Endozoicomonas gorgoniicola: one gene and its partner. The protein of the gene in region 1 interacts with the protein of each later gene in a pairwise test. Links are inferred from orthologs where the notes say so. Each region holds a gene or a part of one and is shown on either strand. Other genes may lie near its edges. The genes, in order: recR and recO.

Region 1 (15,827 bases):
TGTTCAGCCGTTGCGCCTTCAACCTGATGATCTTCGGCTGGTCTGGCATTCAGCAACAGGCTGGAAAAAACCAGTTGTTCCAGCGGGTCATGGTCTGCCCAGCGAATCGCCTGCTTTATATGCAAAGCTCGCCATTTTGGCGCTATAGCATCCAGTTTTTTACGAAAGCGTATGGCAAAACCACGTCCGGTACCTTCATAACCGTGGATCGTCGAAGAAAAAACAATACGCGACTGTTGTCGTAGCAGGGACTCAAGCAAAGGAACTGGCAACGCAGCCGCTTCATCCACCAGCATCAGGTCGCAGTCAACGGGGTGTCCGACAATTTCGTCAGGTGCCATAAACTGAACCGACTTGTCCTGCCACTGCACTCTTCCTCTGGAAAACGTACCCCTGGAAAACGTACCTGGGGAAAGACTGTCGTTTCCAAGGCATTCATCAGCGTGTTGAAACACCTGTTCGGTAGATGCCAGCGAAGGTCCTGTGACCACAATCCGGTTTAACCCATGGCTCAGTAACTGCGCCGCCGCAATACCCAGCGCCGCGCTTTTTCCACGCCCGCGATCTGCCGTCAGCACCAATGGACGACGGCGATGACCTGTTGCCACCTTTTTAATGGCTTCAACTGCCAGCGCCTGTTCTTGTGTCTGACAATAACCACAGCTATCCCGGGTTTCTGTCTCAATATCAGGGTTGGGTAATGCCTGCCAGACCGGTGTTTTATTCTGCTGAATAAGGCTACAGTGTTCGGATTTAGCCAACAGTCCGGCCAAGCGCTGGATATATCTTCCTGTTACCCGGTTCTCATTTTCCGGATAGACAGTTATACGACGATGCTCTGGGTCTTCCAGCAGGCTCCACTGATCCAGAACAGGAACCAGCAGAAACATCACACCACCACCTTTAACGACACCACTGATAGCACCAAAAGCATCAACATCAAACCCGGACCAGGCGTTAAACACCACAAACTGCCGTTCCCGACCTAACCAGCTGGTCGCTTTGCCAGCCTGAATAGCAGGAACAGTATCTGGCGCACCTTTGCCCAACCAGAGGCCCAGCCGGAGCCCCTGCTCTTCATGCAGGCATGGCAGTAATGCGTTAACGGTGCGCAGGCACCAGTCCTGTTCACCGCTGATCACCATAAGCTCACGATGGTTTTGCTGCGCCAGTCGGTTTAACCGCTGTTTCAATAAATCCTTCACCGCTTAACCTGCTTCCCTTGGACGACGGGGGTCGCTGCTCCATTCCATCCAGCCACCATCGTATATTCTGGCGTTTTCATACCCCAGCAAACGGGCTGCAAACCAGGACAAACTGGCTCGCCAGCCTGTGCCACAGTAGAACGCCATAACAGTCTCTTCTGTTGGAGATAGTTGCTGCCAGTAAGCGGCAATGTCCCGAATCTCTCTTAAGGTGCCATCCGGATTAATATAATCCTGCATACTGTAGGGATCGGTTCCCGAATGCCCCCATACAGCACCGGGGATACGCCCTTTAGCGTTGATATAGCTGTATCCGCTGTTTTCCCCCGTAAACTCACGCCATGAACGAACGCTAATCAGATGTTCAGAGTCATTATTCAGAATTGCTTTCACTCTTTCTGTATCCACCCACACATCTTTGAATTCCGCAGCTCCAAATGTTTCGACTGGCTCAGGTGTCACCCAGCCAGACTGGACAGCATTGTCCTGTTCAATCCAGGCTTTTAAACCTCCGTTAAGGAGTCGTACATCGTTTACGCCCATGGCATCCAACACACTGACCATTCTTGCAGCGGCGGTCATATCCTGGCCATAAACGACGACTTGCTTATTCTGCGAGATGCCAAGATGCTTTAACGTCTGTTGAAGTTCATTTTCAGGAACCACATTCCACAGAGGCCTGGATTCAATCCATGACGTATCAACATGAACAGCCTGCGGAATATGGGTCAGGCGGTATCGAATGCCTGAACCGTAAGAAACATCCAGAATCACTGGTGGCTGAGGCTTCTGCATCTGTTTTTCAAGCCAGACAGGCGGCACCAGACGGGTATAGGATGGCATGGTTTCAACATCACCACCGGATTTGAGCCACCCTGAAAAACCAAAAGGGAAAATGCGAATGTCTGAGTTTTCAAACCCCTGTTCAGCCACCAGCCAGTCTGCCAGAATTTGCGCCTCATACTGATCAGAGCCATAGATAACAATCCCCGGCGCTTTGCGCATCCTTTTACTCTGGAACAGCCTTTCAGTCACTTTATTCAGCTCATGGCTTTCATTCAGCAACCAGTTAAGATCAAAATTACGGGCTCCGGGAATGTGGCCTCCTACCCCGGTATTATCAGACGGCCAGCCATTGAACCAGTCACTGGAGCGCACATCGACCAGCGTCCAGTTATGCTCATTGACCAGCGCCATCATTTTGTGCTGATCGACGAGATCAAAGACAGGCATCTGAACATTTTCCTGCTGATCGCAGCCTGAAAGGGCAATGAACAGACACAAACAGCCGATATGTTTCATAAATCGAAACATGGAATTTCTCATAGTTAGAACGTTTGTTTTTAAACAGGCGGGAGTATAAAAAATTTCGGGGCGAGACTCCAAGACAGTTTTTTCTTATTCAAAAGAGCGAGAAAAGTACATTTCTCGCTCATGACACTTTATTTTACCGAGACTTTATTTTACCGGGGGTTCACTCTTTTCCGCTGTCTGGACCCGTTGAGCTTTTACAATAGTAACGGGCTCCACTGGAACATCAGCATGTCCGGCTTTACGACCGGTTCTTACTTTGGCAATGGCATCAACTGCGTCCATCCCTTCAACCACTTCACCAAAAACGGTATAGCCAGGCTGACCTGTACGGTAGTTCAAACTATTATTGTCTTCCAGATTGATAAAAAACTGAGAAGTCGCACTGTGTGGTGCTGATGTTCTGGCCATGGCAATGGTACCGCGTCTATTAGCAAGGCCATTGGATGATTCATTGTATATGGGAGATTTGGTTGGCTTCTGGCTCATAGCTTTATCCATGCCTCCGCCCTGAATCATAAAACCATTGATGACTCGATGGAAAATCAAATTGTCGTAAAAGCCATCATCAACATAGCCCAGAAAGTTTTTAACCGTTACGGGCGCACGCTTCTCATCCAGCTGGATGACAATATTCCCTTTACTGGTTTCCATCTGAACCCGTACAGCCTCATCTTTATTTTTGTCCACCGACGGTTCAACCGGGCTGGCCGCCACCCCATTGACCATAAAAGCCACGGTCAGAGCCATTGAATACGGCAGTATACGGTTCAGCAGTCTTTTGTTTAGCAATCTTTGGCTCAGCAATCTTTGGCTCAGCAATCTTTGGCTCAGCAATGTTCTCATAGTGCATCCTTGGTTACAGGGTTCAGAGATTGTGCTTATCCTACGTGATTACTGCGCCAAGGCAAATGCAGCCATAAGGCTTGCAATTAACAGCCGGAAAGGTAATATACAGCCCGCTGACGGCAGTTTTGCATGCTGTATAGCAAAGGTTCGGAGCGTAGCGCAGCCTGGTAGCGCACCACAATGGGGTTGTGGGGGTCGGAGGTTCAAATCCTCTCGCTCCGACCAGAATCTTTTTATAAAAGAGCAGTGTATGTAGTACGAAAAAATGACTTTAGAGTCACTTTCTTGTGCAAACTACGCTGCTTTTTCTGTTCTAAGCCATAGAACGGGTCAACCTTTCGTACGAAAATATCCTCTTTTTCTTCAGAATCTGTCACTTTTTACAGTTAACTGACCTCCGGCATAGCCGGAGGCTTATTAAGTTACGCTCTCTAAAACCTGCATGAATACTGAGCTTAGGGGAATTACCTGACAGGGTGGATTATAAGCCCACCCTGTCCAATGCTTTAGAGCAATACCAGACTCATGATATAAACGACGGCAATCCCCGTCAGCCCCTGAACTAAAGTAGCTATAGTCTGTGCCTGATAGGCAGTTCCAACACTCATCTTGCTGAACTGAGACACAACCCAGAAGAAGCTGTCATTGGCATGAGACACTGTCATAGCCCCCGCACCAATGGCTAACACAGTAAGTACTCTTCCCATCTCGCTGGCCAGACCAATATCTCCGAGCATAGGAGCCACCAACACCGATGTTGTTACCAAAGCGACAGTTGAAGATCCCTGAGCGGTTTTCAGAGCAGCAGCCACAATAAACGGCATGAATATTCCGATGCCGAGGCCGGATAGGGCTTCACCAAGGAATGTACCAATATCAGTTGAGGACAATACGCGGCCAAACGCACCACCAGCACCCGTTATTAACAAAATGGGGGCACAGGCAAGAATTCCACTGCTGATCAAGTCAGTGAATTGGCTAACCCTTTTCTCTCCGCGAATTAAGCTCACAGCCAAACCAAGGCCTATCATTAGGGCATTGAGCGGTGAGCCGAGGAACTGCAAAACAACCTGTAAAGCAGTCCCGTCACCAAAAGGGTGGCTCGGATAATTAGTCACTGAAGCCAGGCAGATCAAAAGAATTGGAACCAGAATTGGCGCAAAAGCTCTGGTTGGAGATGGTAGTTCACCATATTGAGCTTTAAGTTCCGCATAACTGACTACTTCTTCCGAATCCTCTTCGCATGTCAGCGTTGTTGTTGCCCTGCTAGCCCATAATAAACCAGCCATGGCAGTAAATGCAGCAACGATACTACCCAATCCAATAACCAAACCCAGATTATTCATCAGCCCCAGGTTTCCTGCTGCGGCAATTGGCCCTGGTGTAGGAGGTACAAAAATGTGTGTCGCATAAAGCCCTGTAGCAAGTGCAACGCTCATGCCAACGGCAGACACATTTAGACGCTGGCCAAGAGAGCGCTTGAGAGAGTTCAAAATAACGTAACCTGAATCACAAAAAACAGGCACGGAAACAATGTAACCAATAATTGACATGGTCAGCTTGGGGTACTTTTTACCAAGCATGCTGATAAAAGTATCAGCCATGGTTATGGTTGCACCTGTTTTCTCAAGAATTGTGCCGATCAATGTACCCAAAATAATGACAATACCAATGGATCCCAATATGCCACCAAAACCACTACTAATGGTTGGTGCAATTTCACCTGGCGGCATGCCTGCAGCCAGGGCTGTTATGAAAGCAGCTAACAATAACGTTATAAAGGGATGGAGTTTGAGGCGCGAGGTTGCAATCACCACGAAAGCAACAACGGCCATTAGGATAAGTACAAGATACATTATGTACTCCTTTGTTTTATCGTGTCTGGCAAAGCAAGCTTGCGCTATTGGGTCAGGCTCTGTTCAGTTCTGAAGTTAATACTCTGTGAACCGGCTTTCTGCAAGTAAGATCAAAAAACGAGATATAGTCAAATCTAGTGTTTGAGAGTTTGAGAGCATGATCAGGCGGCCTCCTGATCAGAGTCATTTCCTACTCGAACACCATCTTCGCCGTCAGTCCAGACATACACGTAGTGCTTGTTTTCCAGCCTTCGCTGGTTCCACTGTTTGTACTCTTCAATCCAACGGGTCTTTAAACGACTTATGATGCCTGGTGACAGATTCTCAGCCTGACTACCCAGAAGACTCTGTAGGGCTTCCTGAAAATCCCCTGTGGAGATCCCTTTCAAGTAGAGCCAGGGTAACAACTCATCAAGGCTGCTGGTTCGCTTTAAGGCATAGTCCCAAAATAACTTCCGTAATTCCGTCATTCCCACGAAGGTGGGAATCCACCACGAACAGTGGATCCCCGCCTTCGCAGGGATGACGAAGGTTTTTCATGCATGGTTTTTAGCGCTTAGCTGCACTAGTTATCAATTCCAATGACAGCATCAGGTGTTATTTGTGAAATCCCGAACTACTTATATGCCAACTATCAGAAAGTAGCGGGTTAATGTTTGATACTATATTTTCCAGCTTATCCCAGTTATTTTGCTTCCAGGACATAAAGTGTAAATATGCGAATTCTCTTGCCCCATCTTTTGAGTTAGTCAGGTGACCTTTGTTATAGTGCCACACTTCAGGGTAGACTTTAGTACCATCGTGCCAAGGCAGTTTTGCATTAGGTGTGCTATATGCTTCTTCAAATGAAACGGTTTTTGCTAGTTTATAGAATTTGTTTGTAAATTTACGTATGAAAGGTGGTAGATTTTTATGATGTACAAATAGATCGCTAAAAGCTTTTTCATCCACGGAAAAATGCTGCTTATCCTCCATTTGTGTTTTCCAATTTTTTATTTGTAGATAAATACTCCTGACTTCTTCAGTATTTTTAAATAAGCACAAATGACCACATAGTCTTCTGTAGTGTGATGATAATATATTAAATTTTTTAAATTTTTCTTCTGTGAAGAATATATTTAAATCACCATAAATGACATCAATATCTCCATATCCATAAAAATCATATTCCTCTATATCTTTTTTATGAATGTGCCCAAATGCAGGTCTTAGATCACAAATTTTATATGCTCTTTCAGGATTAAAGTTAATATTTAATGATTCAGATACTTTCTTTTTATATTCATTAAAGGTTATTTCAATAAAAGTAACATTCTCCGGATACCACTTAGGCACTCCACAGTCAGTGTAAAAAATCCAGTTGAAGTTTTTGTTTGGCTCGCAGGATTTTAGAAACAAATTGAACCAGAATGGCCATTTTCCAAAATAAGGTATGATAATTCCAACACTTGTCATAATATAATGAACTCTACTATTTAGCCACAGTCTGAATTGCTTGCTTGAAGCTTAGTAATGTTGCATCTGCTGAGTATTTTTTGCAAGTAAAATTGGGGTCAAAGTAAAATTGGGGTCAGGTCAGGGCGATCCTGTTATTCGCCATAATCTTGAAACCATGTATCACGTGAAAGACGGAAAAGTACCTTGTGATACCCATATGAGAGAGATTCTTGATCCAATAGCGCCAGAGGAGTTCCGCAAGCCATTCAAAAAACTTTTCTCTTTGGTTCAGCGAAATAAACTTCTCAAGGCGTTTGAGTTCAAGTGTGGAGATTTAAAAGACTGTTACCTGATGCCTGTTGATGGAACTGGCCTATTTTATTCCGGAGAATGCCGTTGCAATAAATGTTGCGTAAAGAACAAGGGGAAACGCAACGAATATTTTGGGATTAGAAAATACTGCATAACAGCCTTTCCCATAACAACCCCGTCAGCCACACCAACAAAAAGGGAACCCTGCCTTTAAACATGGGTCTGAGAATCAAACAAAACCTAAAGAAAGGATCAGATCATGCAGGGTTGCTCAGGACACTCTTCAAATACCCCACAGGGACTCACAGCGGCTACAAGCCCCGAATGGCAGGAGGCATCCGGCTCCGGCACCACCACGCACACACCCGAAATCAATCTGAAGCGCAGTGCCTCTGACGCACTGGCTTCCGGCACACTGGAAACTCCGCCTGCTAAAAGACTGACCAGCCGCACCGGCACAGTCAGGTTCGCCGACAGTTGTAAAGCGCATGACGGTGGTGAATCCATAACCAGACAGGAATTTGCTACAGCAGAACATCGCATTGCCGAGCTGGGATTAGACGACACCATTCCACATCACGGAGTCGCTAAAGCCTGCCAGGATTGCCTGAATAGTTTTTCTGATCCGGAAGATCTTATGCTGCTTACCCTCTGGGCAAAGGACAAGCAGGTTGACACGTCACTGATTCATAACATTGAAAAAAAGCTGGCAACGGTATTGTGTAGCGATTTTCTTTTAAGAGACCCGACACCCTGCGACTACCCCCAGATTCAGCGACTGCACGAAAGCCTTAACACCTGCGGGGTTGAACAACTTGATGATGACAACAAAAGATGTCTGGAAAACTTGCGCAATACAGTTATGAATGACACAAAAAGAAAACTGAACGACTTGACAAAAAAATACACCTACAACCCCCTCTTTGCGGTAGCCAAGTTTTACGTGACCCATTACAGCCCGTCCACTTATAACCAGATCGACCAAACTGGAAAAACAGAAAGAGAAGTCCATCATGAACTCGTACAGGAATTAACAGAGAGTCTCGAAAACTACCTTACAAAGCTCGGACGCATGATCCCGGCCAACGTAATGGTTTCCCAATTTCTGGAAGATAACGCTCCCGCCGACAGCGCACTGGAGCAAAGCATCAACCAGGCAAAAGACAACAGTGAAACACAGAAAAAACAAGCAACCGAACACAGAAAGAACAAAACACGCAAAGATTACGCCCGGTTCTTAAACGAGCAAAATGTTAAGAACCTTTCTGACCAGAAGGCTGGTCTTTCCAGCCCGAAAGGGGCGCGTACTGATCACTATTAAACAACACAACATCACCACTCATAAGCAGGACAGTCCTGTAATAGTTGCTCCCCCAGTACTGGGGAAAGCCAATCTTGCCCAGAGCATGGATCAGGGCATGAACACTGTCGATTAATACCCTTTGCTCCTGGATAAACCCTTGCCGAAGCTCTGCATCCATTCCGGTCAGAAAGGTAAGCACAGCCTGTCGGGTAAACTGGAGCAGCTGGCATCGCATATGAAGCACCAGCAACAGCTGGTGCAGATAACTGGTACCGTCAAAGTCAATAATGACCGATTCTCCATTGAACACAATCGGCACACCCCGGGCTGACGGTTCCGAATACCCCTGACCGGAATCACTCCTCTGGTTCTGGGTTGTCCCCATATGCATAACCAGCATCTGACTGATTGTCAGTTCAGAATGACTGCTAAAGGTTTCAAAGCCATCAGCCTGACCTGCCAGCACCCGGCCAAAAAAGTCATAATTATCAAGCGACAGATTTTGCGAAAGCACCCTGTCAGGCACACCTGCCCCCTGCACCAGCTCAAGAAAAGGATCAACAGAGCCAATGTTTTGCATACTCCTCACAACCGACCGGAAATTGTCGACCCACCGACCAATGGTAGCCTGCTGCTGCGAAGACGGCGAAGAGGCAAACCGGGGAAGTGAGGCCAAAGCAAACCTGAGACGACGACTCCAGCGGATAAGACCGTACAGTTCACTATCCAGCGACTCCCAGACCCTGCCAAACTGTTGTTCGATTCGGGTACACAGCACCGTCAGATAGTTATCAATATTGCTAAATCCATGATCCTGAGTCCCGGCAAGAATCGGATACCACACGCCTTCAAACTCAAGCAGCTGCATTGTCGGCACAGGATAGCCTGAACCTTGCAGGGAATGGATAGGAAACACGCCAAACCGATTCACCAGAAAACTGCGACGACTGACCTCACCAGCACGATTCAGCCGAATCACCAGAACCGGCCGCCACCGGCTAAGCGAGAAAAAAACCACTTCAGGAATACCAAACGCGTCGGGGCCACTCAAAGAACCACCCGCAAGCAATCGGCTACGGATGGCATCAGCATGGCTACCGACCACGTCAGTATTCAGCCATTGATGCATATATAACGATCCATTCAGGTTCCCGGCGGAGCGCAACAAACTTTCGTATAACTGGCTGGCATCCCCCAGCCCGACATCCAGCCGGCTTAACGACCGAAACAGTGACAAGCCATCCTCTCTTACCGTGGCAATAAGGTCAGCGCAGGCACAGGGAATAATCAGCCCGACACCAATAACCCATAAAAACAAAGCCACACAACCGCTGCGCCTGAACCCTGCAAAGCTATCCAATGTCACCTCTGCCGCCTGTAAAAAGAGAAGCTGGTAAAGCTAGCTCAACCGTTCATTTTTACCAGCTTCTTTCAGAAGTAGTCCTCAAACTGCTCATGCTTGAACTGAAAGCCGGAGATATTATTCCACTTGAGGAGATTGCAGACGCCGAGATTTTGATTGGCAACGAAAGGATTGGGAAAGCATTTTTTAAAGGCGTGATGGCTTTCACGAGTACCAGTGAAAGCCATCACCTTTCAGACGGCCACTCAGGTCAGCAACTTACGGCGACCTGCCAGCGCATGTGCCAGAGTGCCACCATCAACATACTCCAGCTCTCCACCCAGTGGTACGCCGTGAGCAATACGGGTAGCCTCGACGTCTCTGCGCTTCAGCTGTTCAGCAATATAATGAGCCGTAGCCTCACCTTCCACAGTAGGGTTTGTCGCAAGAATCACTTCGGTTACCTGATTCTTTTCCACCAGCTGCATCAGGTCAGTCACTCCAATATCATCCGGACCTATGCCGTCAATAGGCGACAAGTGCCCCATCAGCACGAAGTACCGCCCCCGGTAACCACCTGCCTGCTCGAAAGCCATGACATCAGAAGGGTTTTCAACCACACAAAGCGTTGTCGACTCCCGTCCCGCATGAGTGCAGATTTCACACAGATGATCTTCACAGAGGGTTCGGCAGTCACGACAGCGACCAACACCTTCAGCAGCTTCCTGCAAGGCCCTGGCCAGCCGCAGGGCGCCTTCCCTGTCCCGCTCCAGCAGATGCAGGGCCATCCGCTGGGAAGAACGGGGACCAACCCCGGGCAGACAGCGCAGGCTTTCCATCAATTCCCTGATAAGAGGACTGAACATAAATGACCTGTCTCTCGATTAGAATGGCATCTTGAAGCCATCAGGCAGATTCATGCCTGCTGTCAGGCCGGACATTTTTTCCTTGTTATTGCTCTCAACCTTACGAACAGCGTCGTTTACTGCCGCCGCCAGCAGGTCTTCCAGCATTTCCTTGTCTTCTTCCATCAGGCTCGGATCAATTTCGACACGCTTAACATCGTGGCGTCCTGTCATAGTGACCTTTACCATACCGGCACCGGATTCACCCTGAACTTCAGCATTGGCCAGTTCTTCCTGAACCCGCTGCATATCTTCCTGCATTTTCTGGGCCTGCTTCATCAGATTGCCCATACCACCCTTGAACATAGTGACTCCTTATTCAGGTTCGTGTGATTAAATACAATCGCCCGTCATAGCTACCAACCGCTACTTTATGACATTACCTACGGGCTGAACGCTGTCGTCCAGAACAACAGCTGTGAATTGATCAACCAGTGACTGCACATTGGCATCACTGTATATACTGTCGCGGGCCTGCTGCAAACGCTCGCCAATTTTTCGTTCACGCCAGGCTGCCGGTGTTTCAGTCTGTACAACGCCCACCTCTACCTGCAGACGCACCGGTTGCTGAAAATAGTCTGACAGTGCCTTTTCAATACGTTCACGATGGGTATCGTTGTAGAGCGTACTGCGCCCTTCATCCAGACGCAGGTCTATACGACCACTGCTGTGTGCAACGTATTCACAATGGGATCCAATCGTCCGGGTAACACCACCCAGCGGCAGACTGCGATAAACCGGAATCCAGCTCAGGGCATCCAGATCGGTCAGACACACCCGCTCGGAAGGATCAGGCAGTACCGGAGCCTCATCGACCACCTGCGGCACAGCCGCAGGCTCAGGCATGGACAGATTCTGCAAATCCATGCTGGCCGCATAACTTTCATAGGTTGACATCGGCGGAGGCACATCGTCATCTTCCCGGTCATCCGGCTCTGCACCAGATGTGACAGCAGGCACATAGTCAGCCTGAAAACCCGGGTCTCCCGCCTGATCATCATCAAGCGGCGGCACCTCCTGCAAATAGTCCGGCTGCCCAGAAAAAGGTGGCTCCTGCCCCACCTCCGGAACAGGCTGCGATGTTGCTGGCACAACCGGCTCAACGACCGCCGGAGCGGGCGAAGGTGAAAAATCCTCTGGCAGAGGGTTCACTGCCACGGCCGGGGTCGGCGGCACAGGCTCTGCGGTAGGGGTAGCTTCCCGCTGCGGCAGAACCGATGGTACCGTTGCAGGTTGCACAGGATCAACAGCGTCAACAGCAGACTCTTGTGCAATGGGCTCAGCAACCGTTGCTTCTGCAGCTATTGATTCTGTAGCTATTGATTCAGAAGCAGGCGCAGGCTCGGGTTCCGCCGCTTCAGAGGACTCAGAAACTGGGCTGCCGACATCAACAGAAGAGCGTTTAGCAGCGCCGGATTCAATCCGCACCGGCTCAGGACGGAAAGCCAGCATACGCAGCAGCGCCATCTCAAAGCCGCTTCTTGGCTCTGGCGCTAACGGCAGGTCACGCTTACCCACCAGGCCAATCTGGTAGTACAGCTGGACATCTTCTGCCCGCATATTGCCCGCCAGTTGTAACACCTGTTCACGATCACCCTGACTGTTATCCACCGCGTCAGGAACCGCCTGGGCAATAGCCACCCGGTGCAGTACCGACAGCATATCATTCAGTACCGCCATATAATCCGGCGCATGCTCCGCCAGATCAGCAACCGCTTTCAGGACACTTCCGGCATCTGCAGTCGACAACGCCCGGACCATCTTCATGACCTGCCCCTGGTCAATGGTACCCAGCATCGAGCTGACTTCACCTTCAGAAACCCGTCCATTACCAAAGGCAATGGCCTGATCCGTCAGACTCAGGGAATCCCGCATACTGCCATCAGCCGCACGCGCCAGCTGCCAGAGTGCCGAGGTTTCATAGGGGATATGTTCACTGCCGAGAACATTTTCCAGATGCCCGACAATGCGCTCCGGCGTCATGTTCTTCAGGCCGAACTGCAAACAACGGGACAAAATCGTGATGGGCAGCTTCTGTGGGTCCGTGGTGGCCAGCAAAAACTTCACATGGGGAGGCGGCTCTTCCAGAGTTTTCAGCAGCGCATTAAAGCTGTGCGCCGACAGCATGTGTACCTCGTCAATCAGGTACACCTTGTAGCGTCCGTGAGTCGGGGCATATTGAACGTTATCGAGAAGCTCCCGGGTGTCTTCCACCTTGGTGCGGGATGCCGCATCCACCTCAATCAGGTCAACGAAACGTCCGTCATCAATTTCACAACAGGCGGCGCACTGTCCGCAGGGCGTCGAACTCACCCCTTCGTCACAGTTGAGACATTTTGCCAGAATTCGGGCAATGGTGGTTTTACCTACCCCTCGGGTACCGGTAAACAGATAAGCGTGGTGCAGGCGATCCTGATCCAGTGCATTCACCAGAGCCTGCAGAACATGCGTCTGCCCAACCAGCTCCTTGAAAGAACGAGGTCGCCACTTGCGAGCAAGAACCTGATAGCTCATTGAAAAGCGTCAATACCCAGTAATAGAAATGTGTGAAACCTATGCTAACGAAGATGCCATAAGAATGCACTATCAGTCACTGATCAACATTCAGGGTAAATGCATGCACAGAAGCATCAGCCATCGGACCGCATCAATAAAAAATAGTTTAACGTGAATCAAAGCGCCTGACAGGCAGAGAGAGGGTCAACTCGAGATTGGAGGTCGAGATTGGAGGCAAACCCTGCCAGCCACACCCCGGCACATGATGTCACTGCTACCGTTGCTCCCTTCCGGGCCTGGCGGAGTTCACAGCTGATCATTGCGGGGGGACCGACAGGATCCACCATAATGCAAGCTACGGATCGATTTGCGATTTGCCGTTTCAGCGAATCGCCCCGTCGTCTTGATGCTGCGCATTCTCCACATTTAACCCCTGCCCGTCAACCATCAGTTATAACTATTTTTATTGAAACTGCTGATTTTTCATAATCTTATGCTGATTTTCTGAGGAAAGAAGCCCTGAGTCTGGCAATAAACTCATTATCCTCACACATGACTTTGCCCGGACTGTCAGACAATTTGGCGACAGGCTGACCATTCAGCTCCACCAGCTTGAGAACAATATTCGGCGCAGGCTGACCCATATCGTTAGTCAGGTAGGTACCAATACCAAAGCTGACTTTCACCCGACCTGAAAAATGCCGGTAAAGCATCACTGCCGTATCAAAATCCAGCTTGTCACTGAACACAAGTGTCTTGTCACGGGCATCAATACCCAGGCTGGCATAGTGCGCCAGCGCCTGCTCGCCCCATGTAACAGGATCACCGGAATCATGCCGGATACCGGCATAAGCGGTGGCAAGGCTGTGGTCAAAGTCCTGCAGGAATGCCTTCATGCTGATGGTATCGGTCAGGGCAACCCCCAGCTGACCACCGTAATAATCCAGCCAGGTGAACAGGGCATCCTGTTGAAAATCAGACAAACTGTCCCCCAGCGCCTGATGCGCCTGCAGCCATTCATGAGCCATGGTACCAAAAGGCTTGAGACCAAGGGTTCGGGCAAGGTGCAGATTACTGGTACCCGCAAATGCCGAGGGCAGCGCCTTCTGCAGGGTTCTGACAACATGCTCATGCCACTGACCGGAGAAACGGCGCCGGGTACCAAAATCCACCAGATTAAAATCAGCCTGATCGCCCAGGTCAGCTTTAAACTGTTGAATCTTCGTCTGCAGTCGCAGCTCCCCTGAACGCTCAGGTTTACCACGAAAATGACGACGGCAGTGAAGCTCACTCACAATAGCCAGAATAAAGATTTCAAAATGCGTAATCTCTGCCCAGTTGCCGGTAACAGTAATATCCACATGTCCGCCGGACTCAGCAATATGAACCGTTTTCGGGTCAAGCCGAAACCGTCGCAGCCAGCTAACAAACTCAGGCGTTATAAAGGGCAGCTCACCTAACCAGAGCAATTCCTCTTCGGTCAGTGACAGTTCAGCCAGTGAATCAATCTGGGTACGTAGCTCTTTCAAATCCAGATCAAGCCGTCCCGAACGACAACGGAAACTCATCTTACCCGTGGCATTCGGGTAACAACTGAACATCACCTGCTGCATGGTGTACTTGTAGAGGTCAGTATCCAGCAGCGAGGTAATTATTGGTTTTACAGGCTCCGGCCTGGTAGCACCGGCTGTGCAATCAATCATCAAATTCAGGCTTCCATCAATTGCTGCGAGCGAAAAACAAGCTCGTCCAGACTATTAATAAACTCTGCACCCGCCTCACGCATCTGCGTTATCGCCTGCTGCTCTGTCGCTTCGGAGAGACTTCGGGTTGCAGACAGGTTAACAATCACCCTGAATTGTGCCTGCAGCAGTTGGAGAACCGTCACTTTTACGCAGAAATCCAGCGCCAGACCTCCCACAAGAACAGTACGGGTATTGCGGTCACGCAGAAATTCAATCACACCGGTACTTCGGGTATCGGCCAGATCGTGATAGCAGGCGCCATAAGGGTGAAGGTCGGGCTCAATACCTTTCCAGACAAAAAAATCATAATCCGTGACTGCAGGCAACCCCTCCAGCAACTCAAAACCATAGGTACCCGGTACCGCATGAAGATTCCAGTACGTGTCTGAGTTGGCATGATTGCTTAAAGGCGTCAGCTGAGGGTTCTCGTTACTGGCTACCCAGATGGCAGACACTGGATGCGCATCTTTCGACCCAACCCGCCAGTGTGCCAGCTCTGCCTGTGCATTCAGCGCATCGGTAATGGTATTCCCACCTGGCACTGGCAATTCATCAGGACACAGCGGGGTAAAGCAGTTCTGGGCATCCACGTCGAAGGCGGCAATGATGTCAGATGCGTCAATTTCAACCATGGATAACCTCAGGGTGACAAAATGAATATAGTTCACTAACATAGTGAATTAGGTTCACTATCCTGTCAAGCCGACAATGACTGGCAACACTCAGGTATATGAAGATTAACTTGCTGATATCAACGGAGTTTATATGAGCCTGAACACGGCACTTATTTCAGTCGACATAGTGGCTTTCCGACTTGTCAAAGGCAGGCTGAATGTACTCGCCCGGCGTATACAAGCAGACGGTAACAAGCCTGAATGGATGCTGCCCGCAGGCAAAATCGACCCGGTCAGAGACCAGAGCCTTGATGACACGGCTTATCGCCAGCTTGAACTTCTGACAAACAAAAAGCCCGGCTATATTGAGCAAGTTGTCACCCTGGGTGACAGCCAGCGGGATTCAAGAGGCTGGTCCCTGACCATTGTGTACTATGCCCTGATTGACAGCA
Region 2 (15,868 bases), 370 kb from region 1 along the record:
GATGAATTGAGTGAATGCCGCGCTGTTGCTGCAATTCCATGGCATAGCCATTGAACGTAAGTTGCGGAGCGCCCAGCTCATCATTGCTGACTTCCATGTGCTGAAACGACACTTTGCCAATACCCGTACCCAACGCCTTCGATGCCGCTTCTTTGGCGGCAAAGCGCTTTGCCAGATAAGCTGCAGGATTTGCCTGCCGGGAAAACACAGCCATTTCAGTACCGGTCAATATACGACGGGCAAAGGCTTCACCGGAAGGTTTATCCAGAGCTTTCTGAATACGCTCTATGTGTACGATATCCGTTCCAATTCCGGCAATCATCGGTGCAGGGACGCCCTCAGCATCAGTGTTTTCATTTCCCGAACCGCCTCTTTCAGACCGACAAACAACGCGCGTCCGATAATAGCGTGTCCAATATTCAGCTCATTTATACCGGCAATTGCAGCCACGGGTTCAACATTCTGGTAATTCAGGCCATGACCCGCATTAACAATCAGGCCTTTGCTCAGTGCGTATTCCGTCGCATGTTCCAAACGCTTCAGCTCAGCACGGATGCACTCATGACTGGTTGCTTCGGCATAAGCCCCGGTATGCAGCTCAATGACTGAAGCACCCGCATCAACAGAAGCCTGAATCTGGTCAACATCCGGGTCAATAAACAACGATACTTCAGACTCCTGCACAGCCATGCGCTGACAGGCTGCAGCAATAGCAGCCTGATTAGCCATAACATCCAACCCCCCTTCAGTAGTCAGCTCCTGTCGTTTTTCAGGCACCAGGCAGACACTCTGAGGCTGAATTTCTTCAGCGATCGACAACATCTCTTCTGTCACCGCCATTTCCAGGTTCATACGGGTCTGTAGTACCTGGCGAATCAATCGAACATCCCGATCCAGAATATGTCGGCGATCTTCCCTCAGGTGCAGGGTAATGCCGTCAGCTCCTGCCTGTTCTGCTTCAATCGCAGCCTGAACCGGATCGGGGTAATTGATACCACGAGCCTGACGAATAGTGGCAATGTGATCAATGTTCACACCCAGCAAAATACGCTGATGGGGAATCATGCAGATACTCCTCGTTAAACCTGGAAAACTAAAGCTGGTAAATTAAACCTGATGCGTTTAAGTCTGGTCATTTCACTCGGACAAAACTGTATCACGCCTATCCATTTTGGTGAAAAGCTCCCTGCTTTGCAGGGGTTTTTCACCAATCAGGGGCAGCAGAGCCAGTCGGGTAAAACGCTTGTAAGAAGGCAAGCACTGACCCCGGGTAAAATCTCTCGCCGCCATAGCCTGCAAAGCAGCACCGGAAAAACAGTCAACCTTGACCGGCATGTCATCATTCAGCCGTACCAGTCCCTGTTCTGGCAGCAGACGATAGTTAGCATCGGACTGAACCGCCTGCCCCGTTGTTATATCATGTTCAAGGTCAGGTAAATAACCGGTCAGCTCCAGCAGTTCCAGCTCAAACCAGCGCAAAACCGGTTCAACCGCTTCTTTACCCTGTAGTATTTCGATCACCTTTTCATACAGCTCAGGCAAACCGTCCATTGGCTGCCCGGGAAGAACCGCACGCATGACCAGCTCGTTCACATAAAAGCCACAATAGAGAGATTGCCCGGAAAGCCGGATGGATCGGGACAGTTCAATGCTGGTCAGAGTTTTCAGCTCACTGCGCCCGCGCCAGCTTAACCAGACCCGGGTAAAGGGTTGCAACAGAGGGGCTATTCGTGATTTCGCCTGCCGAACCCCTCGTACGACCATGGCCAGACGACCATAGTCTTCCACAAGGAATTCAGCAATGACTGAGCGCTCTTTATAGGGTCTGCTATGCAGCAGCCAGGCTGCGCTCAGATCATTCATAGGTTTTATTTACAATCGTTATTTAGACTGGTTATTTGGACTCGTTATTTGGACTCGTTATTTGGACTCGTTATTTGGAGTAGTCATAACCAAGGCTCTTCAGGGCGCGGTCATCATCAGACCAGCCACCTTTCACCTTCACCCACAGGTTCAACATCACCTTGGCATCGAACATTCGTTCCATGTCCTTGCGAGCCTCCTGACCAATGGTTTTCAGGCGGGCGCCCTTATCACCAATCACGATGGCTTTCTGTCCCGGACGCTCCACCAGAATCAGGGCGCTGATGGTCAGCAGCGGGCCTTTGGGGCGCATTTCATGCTTGAACTCTTCAATTTCTACCGTCATTTCATAAGGCAGCTCATCGCCCAGCTGACGCATGATCTTTTCACGCACCAGCTCTGCCGCCAGGAATCGGGAGCTGCGATCAGTAATCTGATCTTCCGGGTAGAAATGCATGCTGGCTGGCATCATGCCTTCGATCATCGTTTCCAGCTCTTTCAGGTTATTACCTTGTTGCGCTGAGATCGGCATAATAGCCTTAAAGTCATACTTTTCAGCCAGTTCCTGCAGGTACGGCATCATCTTAGCCTTGTCTTCAATGCGGTCAACCTTGTTGATCGCCAGAATCACCGGACAGGGCGCATGTTTGAGTTTATCCAGAACCAGCTGGTCTTCATGGGTCCACTTTAAACGATCCACAACAAAAACAATGGCGTCAACGCCGGTCAGGGCGCTGGTAGCCGCACGGTTCATGTAGCGGTTAATCGCTTTCTTCTGCTCTTTGTGCATCCCGGGCGTGTCAACATAAATTGTCTGCACACTCTCTTCGGTCTTGATGCCCAGTACCTGATGGCGGGTAGTCTGCGGGCGTCGGGATGTAATAGACAACTTCTGTCCCAGAATATGGTTCAGCAGCGTTGATTTACCTACATTCGGACGACCGACAATGGCAACATAACCACAACGGGTATTCTCATCACTCTGCACAGACAGGTTCAGCTCGTTTACTTCAGTGTTCATGAGCTTTGGGCTCCCAATAATTCCAGTGCCTTGCGGGCAGCCTGTTGCTCTGCACCGCGTCGACTTGATCCTTTCCCCTGACTGCTTATGCTCATGGCTTCCAGTTCACACAGAACGGTAAACTCCTGATTATGGGCATCGCCTTCGATACCCGTCACACGGTACTTGGGCAGAGCTTTCTGTCGTGCCTGCAGAAATTCCTGCAAACGGGTTTTCGGGTCTTTGTTCTGCTGATCTGTAACAGAGAGTCCGGCAAGGCGGTCTTTAAACCAGCTGCGAATGCGCTCATGGCAGGTCTCCATGCCGGCATCCAGATAGATAGCGCCAATAATGGCTTCCACCGCATCTGCCAGTATGGATTCACGACGGTAACCGCCGCTTTTCAACTCACCGGAGCCCAGTCGCAGATAGTCTCCAAGCTCAAACTCCCGACCAATTTCTGCCAGTGTCACACCGCGCACCATACGGGCGCGAAGCCGGCTTAACTGACCTTCCCGGGCATCGGGAAACAGCTCGTACAACGCTTCTGCAATAACAAAGTTAACGATAGAGTCACCCAGAAACTCCAGTCTCTCATTATTGCGACTGCCGCAGCTGCGGTGCGTGAGAGCCAGCTCCAGACGACTGCGGTCAGAAAATGTATAGCCCAGCCTGCGTTCCAGCCGGGCAAGTTCATCAGACTTCACTGAGGTTTTACTTTCCAGTCATGTTCAAAAGATACGATCAGGTCTACGTTCCTGATAAATTCAATACGACGTTCATAGTCAATCGCGATACTGACCCCGTCGTACCTGCCCTGCACTATCTGAATTTCTTCCGGATGCAGTTCAATCAGGTTGGTCTGCAGACCTTTGTCAAGCCAGTCCTTTACTTCTGAAGCGTCTGCCCTGGCGATGCCAGGCTTTTCATCCAGAGACGTCAGTATCCGGGAAACAGCAAAATCGTCCATATACAGGGGACCCAGCTTTACGGCTGCCATGATCAACAAGCCACCGACCATTATAGTCGTCAGAATGCTGGATATGCCCAAACCTTTTTGTCTGTTTCTTATTCCAGTCATTGCTCTCTCCTTGTTAAAAAACCGCTGTGGGTTTTACCCCCGGCGGCTTCGCAATTGCTCAGACTTCCTGATTAAGAATAAAGCACCAGCCTGCACATGGGAAAACCCGATGCAGGCTGGGCAGGTTGTTACCTGTGTAACAACACTTCAGATAATAAGGACTGCTACTCAATAGTTAGTGAATACTTCCATTGTTCTTGAAATTAGGCAGCTTTGTCCAGCTTGGCCAGTGCATCCAGATGTAAACGGCCTTACCTACTATGTTCTGCTCCGGTACAAATCCCCAGTAGCGACTGTCGTTACTGCGGTCACGGTTATCACCCATAACAAAGTACATGCCTTCCGGCACCTGCCAGATGCCTTCAGCCATCAGGCTGCGCAGATTTTTATCCTTGCGAATCTGGTGGCTGCTGCCACCAATGATTTCGTTGTAAAGACTATGTGGGTGACCATCGTTAAGGTTCGCCACCAACTGCTGTTTTACCTTCTGACCATTAATAAACAGCTCTTTGTTCACATAGCGAACTTCGTCGCCCGGTACACCGATCACACGTTTGATAAAGTTGATGTTCGGGTTCTGAGGTTCCTTAAACACCATCACTTCGCCACGCTGCGGCTCATTGTTAGACCAGATTTTGGTACCAGTCACTGGCAAGCGCAGGCCATAGTCAAACTTGTTGACCAGAATAAAATCACCCACTTCCAGTGTTGGAATCATTGAGCCCGATGGGATCTGAAAAGGCTCAAACAGAAACGAGCGTAAAACCAGCACCAGCGCCAGTACCGGAAAAATAGAAACCGACGTCTCAATAAGAGAAGGCGGCTGTTCCAGGGAGTCAACGACCTTCGGGTCAATGTCACCGGTTAAACCTGCCTTGTAACTGGCAACAGCCGCGCGACGACGAGGCATGAACACCAGCTTGTCAGCCAGTGCAATGACCCCGGTAACTGCCACTGCAATGACCAGCAATAACGGAAAATTAATATCCATGGTTATTTGTTCTCAGTCACCTAATCTGATTTTTGTACCGTTCACATAAAGAAGGCAAAAGCCCTCTCTTACTTGTCCACTTTCAAAACCGCAAGGAAAGCTTCCTGCGGAATCTCTACGCGGCCTACCTGCTTCATACGCTTCTTACCCGCTTTCTGCTTTTCAAGCAGCTTACGTTTACGAGTGGCATCACCACCGTAACACTTCGCCGTTACATTCTTGCGCAGTGCCTTAACAGTGGTACGGGCAACAATCTGACCACCCACAGCCGCCTGAATCGCCACGTCGAACATCTGACGGGGAATGATCTCTTTCATTTTCTCAGTCAGTGAGCGACCACGGGGAATCGCGTGATCCCTGTGGGCAATCAGCGCCAGTGCATCGACTTTCTCGCCGTTAATCAGGATATCCAGCTTCACCATTCTGGCCGCCTCAAAGCGGTCGAAGCTGTAATCCAGCGACGCAAAGCCACGGCTGACCGATTTGATACGATCAAAGAAGTCCAGCACTACTTCATTCATTGGCAAATCATAGGTGATAGACACCTGACCGCCAGTAAACTGCATATCTTTCTGCACGCCACGACGTTCGACACACAGGCTGATCACGTTACCCAGGTAGTCCTGAGGTACCAGAATACTGGCCTGAACAATCGGTTCGCGGATTTCTTCAATAGAAGCCGGATCAGGCAGGCGGGACGGGTTATCAACCTCGACCACATCACCATTTTTCATTTCTACTTCGTAGATTACGGTGGGCGCTGTGGTGATCAGATCCAGATTGTATTCACGTTCCAGACGCTCCTGAATGATTTCCATGTGCAGCATGCCCAGGAAACCACAGCGGAAACCAAAACCCAGCGCATCAGAGCTTTCCGGCTCGTAGAACAGGGAAGCGTCGTTGAGACTCAGTTTTTCCAGAGCTTCGCGGAAGTTCTCGAAATCATCAGAGCTGACCGGGAACAGGCCGGCGTACACCTGAGGCTTCACTTTCTGGAAGCCCGGCAGCGCCTTTACATCCGGGGTTTTGGCGTGGGTCAGGGTATCACCGACCGGCGCACCGTGAATGTCCTTGATACCCGCAATGACATAGCCGACTTCACCGGCTTTCAGCTCACCGGTTGCTTCCATTTTCGGGGTAAAGATACCGACGTTATCGACACCATAAGCCTGACCGGTGGATTTCACCAGAATCTTGTCACCCTTGCGCAGCACACCGTGTTTTACGCGCACCAGGGAGACTATGCCAAGGTAATTGTCGAACCAGGAGTCGATAATCAACGCCTGCAGCTCGTCATCAAGGTTGCCTTCCGGAGCTGGAATGGTTTTCACCAGTTCTTCCAGAACGTCTTCAATGCCGAGACCACTCTTAGCGGAGCAGCGAACCGCTTCAAGGGCATCAATACCGATAATCTCTTCAATTTCCTGGGCAACCCGTTCAGGTTCAGCCTGAGGCAGGTCCATCTTGTTCAGGACGGGCATCACTTCCAGCCCTTGCTCAATGGCGGTGTAACAGTTGGCTACCGACTGGGCCTCTACACCCTGAGCAGCGTCTACCACCAGCAGCGCCCCTTCACAGGCAGACAGAGAGCGGGAAACTTCATAAGAGAAGTCTACGTGTCCGGGAGTGTCGATAAAGTTGAGCTGATAGGTTTCACCGTCTTTGGCGGTGTAATCCAGAGTTACGCTTTGCGCCTTGATGGTGATCCCGCGCTCACGCTCAAGCTCCATGGAGTCCAGTACCTGTTCCTGCATTTCACGGTCGGAAAGGCCGCCACAGGTTTGGATAAAACGGTCTGCCAATGTCGACTTGCCATGGTCGATATGGGCAATAATACTGAAATTCCGAATACGGCTAAGATCGCTCACGATTGCATCACTACAAAAAAGATGTCCCCGCCAGGCGTGTTACCACTCCAACGGGGACAGTTGTTCAGCTTGCAGGGTCTTCATCATCACCGCCACTCATTTCATCATCGGCTGAAAAAAACCGACAGGGTGGGATAGTTGAAGCTGCTGTAATTAAAGTAGATTCTACAGCATGTCGGGCCGCCACTCCACAACTGCGGACCCGAACAGGCTGATAAACCTTTAATCCGTCAGACGGAAAGAAATATAGGCAGGACGCCCCTGACGCACAACCCGCATGGAAATTGAGCGATTTTTCGGCAACTTGCGTACAGTCTCGTCAAATTCTTTCAAGGTCTTTACCGGCTGATTATCCAGATGAGTAATCACATCCCCCTGACGAAGACCAATACTGCGACCAACCCCAGAAGTCAGACTGGTCACCACAACACCTTTGGCATCGTCATCAAGGCGCAGCTTGTTGCGATAGTCATCATTAAGGGTTTCTACCTGAATCCCGAGGCGGTTACTGGTGTCAGCTTTGGCTTTCTTCTCAGTGCGACTCGCATGTTCGTCAGGCAGCTCACCGACTTCAACCATCAGGGTTTTGCGTTTGCCGTTACGAATCAGCTCGACTTCAGCCTTGTCACCCGGAGTGATCACCCCTACCGCCATCGGCAAACTGCCGGAACGCAGTATGTCTTTGCCATTCAGTTTGACAATCACATCACCCGGCTGCAGCTTAGCCTTGTCAGCCGGACCTCCGGGAACGACCTGACTGATCAGGGCGCCCATCGGTTTGTCCAGCCCAAAGGATTCTGCCAGATCGCGATCGACCTCCTGAATCGCAACGCCCAGCCAGCCACGAGTGACATAGCCTTTATCTTTCAGTTGCGCCACAGCCCAGCTCACATGATCAGCCGGAATGGCAAAAGACAGCCCCATAAAACCACCGGAGCGGGTAAAGATCTGAGAGTTAATACCAATCACCTCGCCGCTCATATTAAACAGAGGACCGCCCGAGTTACCCGGATTGATTGGTACATCAGTCTGAATGAACGGTACGTAGGAATCACTCGGCAGACTGCGATTCTTAGCACTGACAATACCTTTGGTAATGGAGTACTCAAAGTTAAAGGGGGAGCCAATAGCAGCTACCCATTCCCCCGGGCGAACTTCATCAGAACGACCCATTTTTACCACCGGCAGCTTCCGGTCTGACTTGATTTTAAGAAGTGCCAGGTCTGAACGCTTGTCGGCACCAATCAGCTCTGCTGTTTTTTCACTGCGATCACTGAGTCGAACGATAATGGTGTCAGCTCCATCGACCACATGGTTATTGGTAAGAATGTAACCATCATCTGAGATAATAAAACCCGAACCTAACGACATGGGTTGTGGGCGTCCGCCGGATGGTTCATCCGGTATCGGCACACCAAAATAACGCCGAAAAATTTCAGGCAAATCTTCACCACCCGGACCATAGAACTGACTGCGATTATTCTTCGGGGTAGATAACGTACTGACATTGACGACGGCTGGCGACGCCTGTTCAAACAGCGTGGCAAAGTCTGGCAAGACCTGCATATTGGCAGGCGGTTTGACAATAGGTACAGCACCCACCAGTAGTGTTGTGAGCAAAAAGGCACCGATGAGTTGCAGTGATGTTTTAATGAGATGAGAAGTCCCCTGCCTGCCACCTCTCTTCAAAATGGTTTCCCCAACTTTCATGAAGCTGACTCCTCCTGGTTCAGGTGATATTCCTGTAGATTTTGAGCCTGGCTATCGGGCGATTTTTCTCTGCTTCGACTTACCGCCTTCAGCTCTGCACAAGGTTATAAAATAGCGCTTTAAGTCCGGTTAATCTGTATCCTGCTTGCCAAACTTCTGTAAACATTTCCTAAAGAGCCGTTCTGGACATTAAGCACCCTGAGTAATGCTACCAAAATTCCCGGAGCGTTATCGCAGAACTTTTTTACTGCAAAAGATAAAAAGTTTATACACATTTATTTTTTGCTGTTTGACCTTCTGAGCAACTGATTTCTGTTCAGCACATTAGGTAAGGCGGGGCTATTGCCCCGTCCTTCCCACAGAACCGTGCGTACGGACCTCGTACACGGCTCCTGCACTCTCTATCCCTTAACAATAAGGGGCAAGAACGCCCGTTTTAACGCCTTCCAAATTGAACAACTTTATCTCATTGAACCAGTTGTTCGGCATGGCTAAATGCGACAGGGGACTGCACGCATTTCTCCATGAACGCATTTTGATGTACTTAAATGGTGGCTTGTAACCCAGTTGCTTCAGCCGACGATGCAGCTTCGCTGGTTTCTTCCACTGTTTCAGTTGTAAACATCTCAGCCTGCGCCTCATCCATCCTGTCAGCCGTTTTAATTCACGACTACAGTTCGCTATCCTGAAGTAATTAGCAAATCCTCGTATCACAGGGTTCAGTTCTCGGATTACTCCTTCAAGGTTCGTTCCCCGATTCCTTTTCGTGATTCGCTTTACCTTTGCTTTCAGTGCGTTGAGCTTCTTTTCCTGTATGCGCGTATAGCTGCTCAGGATTTCAACTCCCAGAAATTTCACACCCTCGCCGCTATGGGCTATGTGTGTTTTATTCTGGTTGACCGTCAGTTTCAGGTCTTGCTCCAGTACTTTGGTCGCCACTTTCAGAGCGTTTTCTGCCGCTGCTTTGGAGCCACACAGAATCAGGATATCGTCCGCATAGCGGACAATCCTGTGCTTGCGTCGCATCATTTCCTGATCAAACGCATCAAGATAGACGTTTGAGATTAAGGGACTGATCACTCCGCCCTGTGGACTGCCTGTTTCCGTGGCTTCCAGTTGATAGCCAACCATCACCCCGCTTTTCAGGAACATTCTGATCAGGTTCAGGATGCTTCCATCTGCCACTTTGTGCCTGAACGCCTTGAGAATTAACTCGTGGTCGAGTCGGTCAAAGCATTTGGACAAGTCCATGTCCACCACCCAGCGTCTGTCGTACTTCCGTATGAACAGGGTCGCCTTGGTAATGGCTTGATGGCAGCTTCGATTCGGTCTATACCCATAGCTGGACGGGTGGAAGTCCGGATCAAAGATCGGGGTCAGGATATTTAGAAGTGCTTGTTGGACGATTCGGTCTTTTACTGCGGGGATTCCCAGCAGACGCTTTCCACCGTCTTCTTTGTCGATTTCTACACGCTTTACCGGTAGCGGTTTGTAGCGCTTTTCCCGCAATTCAAGCAGTAACTGTTCAAGATTCCCACGCAGATTCGAGGCGTAGTCGCTCAGGCTCTGCCCATCTATTCCGGCCGCACCTTTCGCTTTCCATACCTTTTTGAATCCGTTGTAAAGCGCTTCCATCGTCAGCAAGCGCCCATACAGGCTATAATATACTCTCATCAGTTACTGTCTCACGACAGACAGATTGCGCCATCCTTCTACTGTGGCCGGATTCTTCATGGACATTCACAGGCGTTCTGGCTCAAGGCAATCTACCTGCTACCTGTCCTTTACTCCCGAGCGCGGCTCTTTCTTTTAGCAGGATTGTTCCCAACCTCACCAGCCGAAGATGTCCTGCCTCGTCAGGCAGCTTGTGCGCTCACAGTGTCATTCCTGCGGTCTGACTGTTCTTTAAGAATGCTTCACCCCTTCGCAACATCTGCCGCTTTTGACGACACATGCCCTACAGTCACTCTGGCTGTAGTCATTCCGGTTTTGCCCTCCGAACGGTTACCCGCCTTCACAGGCCGGAATTTCATCACTACTACAGGATCATCTGCCACCTCACACCACTGTTACCCTTGAGTTTCCTCTTGCGATAACAGCCCCTGAGATTCAGAGATTGATGCCAGGCTTCCCCAGTTACTAAACGGTTCCCTGTCAGAAATGCCACCCTCAAGCACAGAGTTGGGACTGACTGAGTATCGGGCTTTGCGCTATTTCGCACGCTTGCCGCTCCCAACCTGCCGAATCAGGTTCGCTTGCGCTGTGTACCTCTGACTTCCTATGGCTTCCTTCAGACCCAACCGTTGGCCAGTTACGCCCTTGCCATTCAGATTGCCTTCCCCTCAGTCGGGGCGGCTCAGGCTTCTTTCAGCCTGACGGGTTTGCCCGCTTCGCTGGGCAAACAAAAAAAGGCAACACCTCAGGGTGTTGCCTTTTTCTTCACTTGCATGAAGTGCGAAATTACATCGTCAATGATGTAACTCAATCCTTACAGAGGACGAATATCTTCAGCCTGAGGACCCTTCTGGCCCTGAGTCACTCGAAATTCAACCTGCTGACCTTCTTTCAAAGTCTTGAAGCCGTCACCAACGATCTGACGGAAGTGGGCAAACACGTCAGGACCATTGTCCTGAGCGATAAAACCAAAACCTTTCTCTTCGTTGAACCACTTAACGGTACCGGTAGTAGTAGACATAATCATATCCTGTTTTTAAGCAAAGTAAGCCATTCAGCCCCTATGGCATGAATGACAGTCAAGCTAGAAGATTTGTTATTACTTATGGTAGAACAGGACGAGATACTACTCTCGGAACACTAAATCTATACATAAAGAATCAAACACACTTATAACGTGGCGCCCATTTTACATGGCTTCGAGCTATCGGCAACTAGTATAAACCAATTTTTATTGTTGACACCAGCATACCAATAAAAAACTCTGCCTTCAGGTTCTCTTGACATAAGCCATTCAGGTTAACAGTGCGTATTGGCTCTCCTGACAGATGTCGTGCTTTTAGCGAAGCTGTTCTCTGGATACTCAGAACTGTCAGACTTTGAGAATGCACCCATTGACAGCACTGCTGTCAGAGTTCATGCAGGTCAGGCAACCCAGGGCCGCATTGGTACCAGTTCCGGCTCATCCAGCTGCCTTGGGATTACCTTCAGCACCTGAACCCGACACAGTTCACCGGCTTTTTGTCCAAGCATTCGGACAGGCACAAAACCCGCTGCCAGACCTGACAGCGCCAGCAGTACTGTAGCCAGGTCACCCAGAACCAGAAAACTGCCAAGCCACAAGCCTGCCATCATACTTAACAGCGGCAGCAGGTAAACGACCATGGAGGCTTTCATCAGAGAATCTTCAGGGATACCAATAACAACTTCATCGTACTCTTTGATGGCTGATCCGGTTTCATTGACAGCCCGAATGTAGGAATGCGTTTTACTGCTTTTGTACTTTTCTGCCAAGTGCTGCCCACAGCCGTTTTTGGCGCTACAACTGGAGCAGGTTGTCTTACGAATGGATTCAACCCAGACAGCACCATCTTCTACGGTCACCACCCGGCCTTGCTCTTCAATCATTACTTCTCAGCCTGTTTATCACTGGCGGGGCGAACCGATACCGCCACCCGCTCAGCAGTACCCAGCGGTACTTCACCAACAACCGTGACATGAAAATAAGTATCGTTATTGCGGAATACTTTGGATACCGCCGCCATCGAACCAATCTGCTCAGATGACTGGCTTAATACTCTGGTTTCATCCGGCTCGACAAAGATCGAGAAACTCGCAATGCCGTCAGAGTAAATCACAGTGTCCACCATACGTTCACTGACTGGCGATTTGCGGCGTGTACGGTTACGCACTTCAAACCCGTCCGGAATCCAACCCGCTTCCCAACCCCAGTGTCCATTACCGCCCTTTTCCAGAGAACTCATGGTCACAGTCGTTTCATCAGGCAGGCCTTTCGACGTACGGTTGAGTAGTTTTATTTCCTGTTCTGAGAGGTGATCGGTAAATTCAAGGTTGGTAAACTGCATGCGCTCAATAATACGACCTTCACTATCAACCATGACCGACTTGAGCATCAGGCTGCTCTGCCGGTCAAGCCAGATTTGATAACCATAACGGAAACGGTCGGTCGGCACTACCAGCAACTGTACGGCTTCACGACCGGCAACCCGATCCAGCGCGGCAGGACGCAGCTGATAATACTTACCCAGGTCACTGCCGGTAAAGCGCCCTACCATAGGCATCAGTGACTCATGCTCAAAACGGACAGGTGGGCGGTCGGCACTGAGGAAAGTTATCTCACGTCCATGGCGCAATATTTCCCTGGGCAGACCATCCAGATAGCGAATCAGTTCTTTCTCATTGCCGCCCTGATTAGTGTGTAATACAGACAGTGTTTCCAGGCTTGAACCCTGTTGATAGACAAAGTGTCCACGGTAAGTCAGCTGACGAGTGGCTTCCGCCATGCTCTCCAGCCAGTCTCTGGGCTCTGAAGCCCGGGGGGGTTCTGCCGCACTCGATAAAGGTGCTGATTCAGCCTGGTTCGGGGTAACAGCTTCCTGCGCCTTTACCGGCGCTACCATCAGCACAGACACCAGCAATGCCGCCAAACTCCCCCTGTTTAAATGCATTCCTTTCATAAAGCTCACTGTGTGTCGAAACTGGTCAACCTCGCAAAGGGCAACATGCCCTGACCTCCCTGAACCGCACTCATTTCCGCGTGCTGCAAAGCGTAAGCACGGAAACGCTCGCGGGTCGCCCGACTGGCAACGTTTTGCGCCTGAGCCAGTTGTTCTGGAGTAATCGTGTCATGTTCGCGGGAGTTGTAACCCGCGCGGATCCCGGAAGCTCCGTAGTCATTTCTGGAAATCTGCAATGGCTGGGTAAGGGTCGCCTGATCGGAGACATCTGCCACAGTATGCACTTCTTCAACCTGGTTGAAGTTACGCACACCAACAATCACAGCAAAGGCGACAGACGCCGCAACGGCCACACGCCCCATTGAAGACCACCAGCTATCCAGCAGGCTGACAACATTGGTCATCCTGCCCACTGGCTGTATTTGAGGCTGTTCCTGCATCTGATGGGTTACTTCTTCCCGCTCAACCCTGTCACGGATGCTGGCAGAAAGATCAATATTCATAAACTGGCTGGTTTCATGCCTGACCGCATCACCAACCAACTGGTAACGACGTGCTGTTGCACGCAAGTCATCATCACTGCCCAGCTTTTCCAGAACTCTGCGCATTTCCAGCTCAGAAGCCTGACCATCGAGAGTAGCTGATAGGGACTCGTTCAGGCGGTCCCGGACATGATTGTGAGATGGCTTCTCACTCATAGATACACCCCTGGTGCTATCTTCTACCGCCCCCCCTGATGAAACCGGGGAAAACGGGTTGTCACTTTAAGTCCTGACGAATTTCATTACTGCTTTTAAAATAGTCAGCCTCGTTTGAGCAGCGGCTCTATTTCTCGGTCAATGGCTTCCCTGGCCCGGAAAATCCTTGAGCGCACAGTGCCGACAGGGCAGTTCATAACATGGGCAATCTCGTCATAACTTAAACCGTCAAACTCACGCAGCATCACTGCGGTGCGAAGCTCGTCCGGCAAACGACGAATAGCGTCATGGATAACGCGTTCAATCTCATCACGATACAGGTTCCGTTCGGGAGTATCCACCACTCTAAGGCTGGCTGCGGTATCCAGAAACTCGGCATCGTGTACGTCGATATCCGATTCTGGCAGCTTCCGGCCCTTGGACACCAGATGGTTCTTGGCTGTATTGACAGCAATACGATACAGCCAGGTATAAAACGAACTGTCTCCCCGAAACTTATCAATGGCCCTGTATGCCTTGATGAAAGCTTCCTGTGCTACATCCTGGACTTCCTGATAGTCATTCACATAACTACTGACCAGTCCCAGAACACGATGCTGGTATTTAATTACCAGCAGGTCAAAGGCGGCTTTATCGCCTTTCTGCACCCGTTCGACCAGCTGTTGATCCGCTTCCTGAGGTTCTACCATGCAAATATCCTCATCTGCTGGCAACCCTGCTCTGAATGCGGCAAACGACACTTATCCTCTAACTCAACGGGCTTTACAGACGTCATAGCCCAAGCTATCTTTTTCCAGCCACGAACCTTTTCAGGCTCTGGCAACTGGCTAAAAGCATCCTGAGAAAAAGTGTTTTTTGCACTACGGATTCTTTCTGCTTCTCTATAGACCATAATCCGGCCTGAAAGTTCCCGAACTCGTTAATTTTTTTTTCAGTTTTTACTGAAAAGATGATTCGGATCACCACAGCGTACTATAGTGCCGACCGTAATTTCTATATACTAACAAGCCGTTTACAGGTCTTATATGTATATTTAAAGAATGTCTCATCTTTACAGTGCATCTCGGTTAACCCATCGGCACCAAAGACGTGAGACTTTAGGTTCTGTGAACAGAACCTGAAAACCGCCAGAATATCATTGAGTCATTTTCTGGCAGTATGCAAAAAATATCCGACCTGTTAAACATCTTTGCAAACTGTTTTAAGACGGCCTCTTAGAGCCATGACACTCAGGAAACCTGATGTCAGATGACAGCAACGGAGACTACCCTGTCCCAAAGCTCATACTGGCAGACATCATCATGATTCCAACTATTATGGATCGGATGTGCAGTATCGTCAGATACCAGGGTTCAGGGAATTCAAATGCATCAGTCTTATAATTACGACGTCATCATTATTGGTAGCGGAGCCGCTGGTCTGACTCTGGCACTGCATCTTGATCCGAATTTGCGTGTTGCCATACTCAGCAAAGGTGACCTCAATGCCGGTTCTTCCTCTGGCGCCCAGGGCGGGGTAGCCGCTGTGCTGGACCCTTCGGGTGACAGCCTTGAACAACATACCCGAGACACCCTGATTGCAGGTGCCGGACTGTGTCGAAAAGACGCAGTGGAACACATTGTCAAAAACGGCAGGGACAGCATCCACTGGCTGATTGATATTGGCGTACCTTTCACTGAAGATAAAAAACGCAACCACTCCTTCGGCTTTCACCTGACCCGTGAAGGTGGTCACAGCGCCCGGCGTATTATTCATGCTGCCGATGCAACGGGGCAGGCTATTTCTGACACCCTGATCGCCAGGGTCAGACTGCAACCCAATATTGATATTTATGAACACCACCTGGCCATTGACCTGATCACCAGCCAGAAGCTGGGTGTCCAGCAACAAAAAGGGTTGGGCGCTTATGTTCTCGACCTGAAGTCTGACCGGGTTCACCTGTTTAAAACTAAAGCCCAGGTACTGGCCAGTGGCGGTGCCAGCAAAGCCTACCTGTTCAGCAGTA

Evidence for each region.
Region 2: the proteins of recR (region 1) and recO interact in binary tests that used the Escherichia coli proteins (3 or more experiments, as listed by UniProt). The link is inferred for Endozoicomonas gorgoniicola from one-to-one orthologs.

Annotation. Positions count from the first base shown.
Region 1 is NZ_JAPFCC010000001.1:1,456,832-1,472,658, reverse strand. What follows is about bases 8,682-11,548. They hold recR (recombination mediator RecR), read right to left. Parts: upstream 10,482-11,548; coding sequence 9,882-10,481; downstream 8,682-9,881. Other genes in these bases: dnaX (DNA polymerase III subunit gamma/tau), read right to left, coding at 10,887-11,548; NX722_RS06710 (YbaB/EbfC family nucleoid-associated protein), read right to left, coding at 10,500-10,826; NX722_RS06720 (hypothetical protein), read right to left, coding at 8,682-9,597. Outside these bases: NX722_RS06760 (tRNA(Met) cytidine acetyltransferase TmcA), read right to left, coding at 1-1,205; NX722_RS06755 (rhodanese-like domain-containing protein), read right to left, coding at 1,209-2,507; NX722_RS06750 (peptidylprolyl isomerase), read right to left, coding at 2,664-3,266; NX722_RS06740 (GntP family permease), read right to left, coding at 3,872-5,221; NX722_RS06730 (DUF6625 family protein), read right to left, coding at 5,819-6,676; NX722_RS06725 (hypothetical protein), read left to right, coding at 7,230-8,291; more of NX722_RS06720, read right to left, coding at 8,224-8,681; more of dnaX, read right to left, coding at 11,549-13,034; pncB (nicotinate phosphoribosyltransferase), read right to left, coding at 13,508-14,719; NX722_RS06690 (isochorismatase family protein), read right to left, coding at 14,725-15,393; NX722_RS06685 (NUDIX hydrolase), read left to right, coding at 15,527-15,827. UniProt on the Escherichia coli protein: May play a role in DNA repair. It seems to be involved in an RecBC-independent recombinational process of DNA repair. It may act with RecF and RecO.
Region 2 is NZ_JAPFCC010000001.1:1,078,755-1,094,622, reverse strand. What follows is about bases 1-2,908. They hold recO (DNA repair protein RecO), read right to left. Parts: upstream 1,864-2,908; coding sequence 1,138-1,863; downstream 1-1,137. Other genes in these bases: rnc (ribonuclease III), read right to left, coding at 2,881-2,908; era (GTPase Era), read right to left, coding at 1,934-2,884; pdxJ (pyridoxine 5'-phosphate synthase), read right to left, coding at 319-1,065; acpS (holo-ACP synthase), read right to left, coding at 1-322. Outside these bases: more of rnc, read right to left, coding at 2,909-3,570; NX722_RS05060 (DUF4845 domain-containing protein), read right to left, coding at 3,567-3,944; lepB (signal peptidase I), read right to left, coding at 4,120-4,935; lepA (translation elongation factor 4), read right to left, coding at 5,004-6,803; NX722_RS05045 (DegQ family serine endoprotease), read right to left, coding at 7,026-8,513; ltrA (group II intron reverse transcriptase/maturase), read right to left, coding at 8,922-10,187; NX722_RS05035 (hypothetical protein), read left to right, coding at 10,769-10,993; NX722_RS05030 (cold-shock protein), read right to left, coding at 11,002-11,208; NX722_RS05025 (SoxR reducing system RseC family protein), read right to left, coding at 11,613-12,095; NX722_RS05020 (MucB/RseB C-terminal domain-containing protein), read right to left, coding at 12,095-13,165; NX722_RS05015 (sigma-E factor negative regulatory protein), read right to left, coding at 13,171-13,863; RNA polymerase sigma factor RpoE, read right to left, coding at 13,968-14,552; nadB (L-aspartate oxidase), read left to right, coding at 15,229-15,868. UniProt on the Escherichia coli protein: Involved in DNA repair and RecF pathway recombination.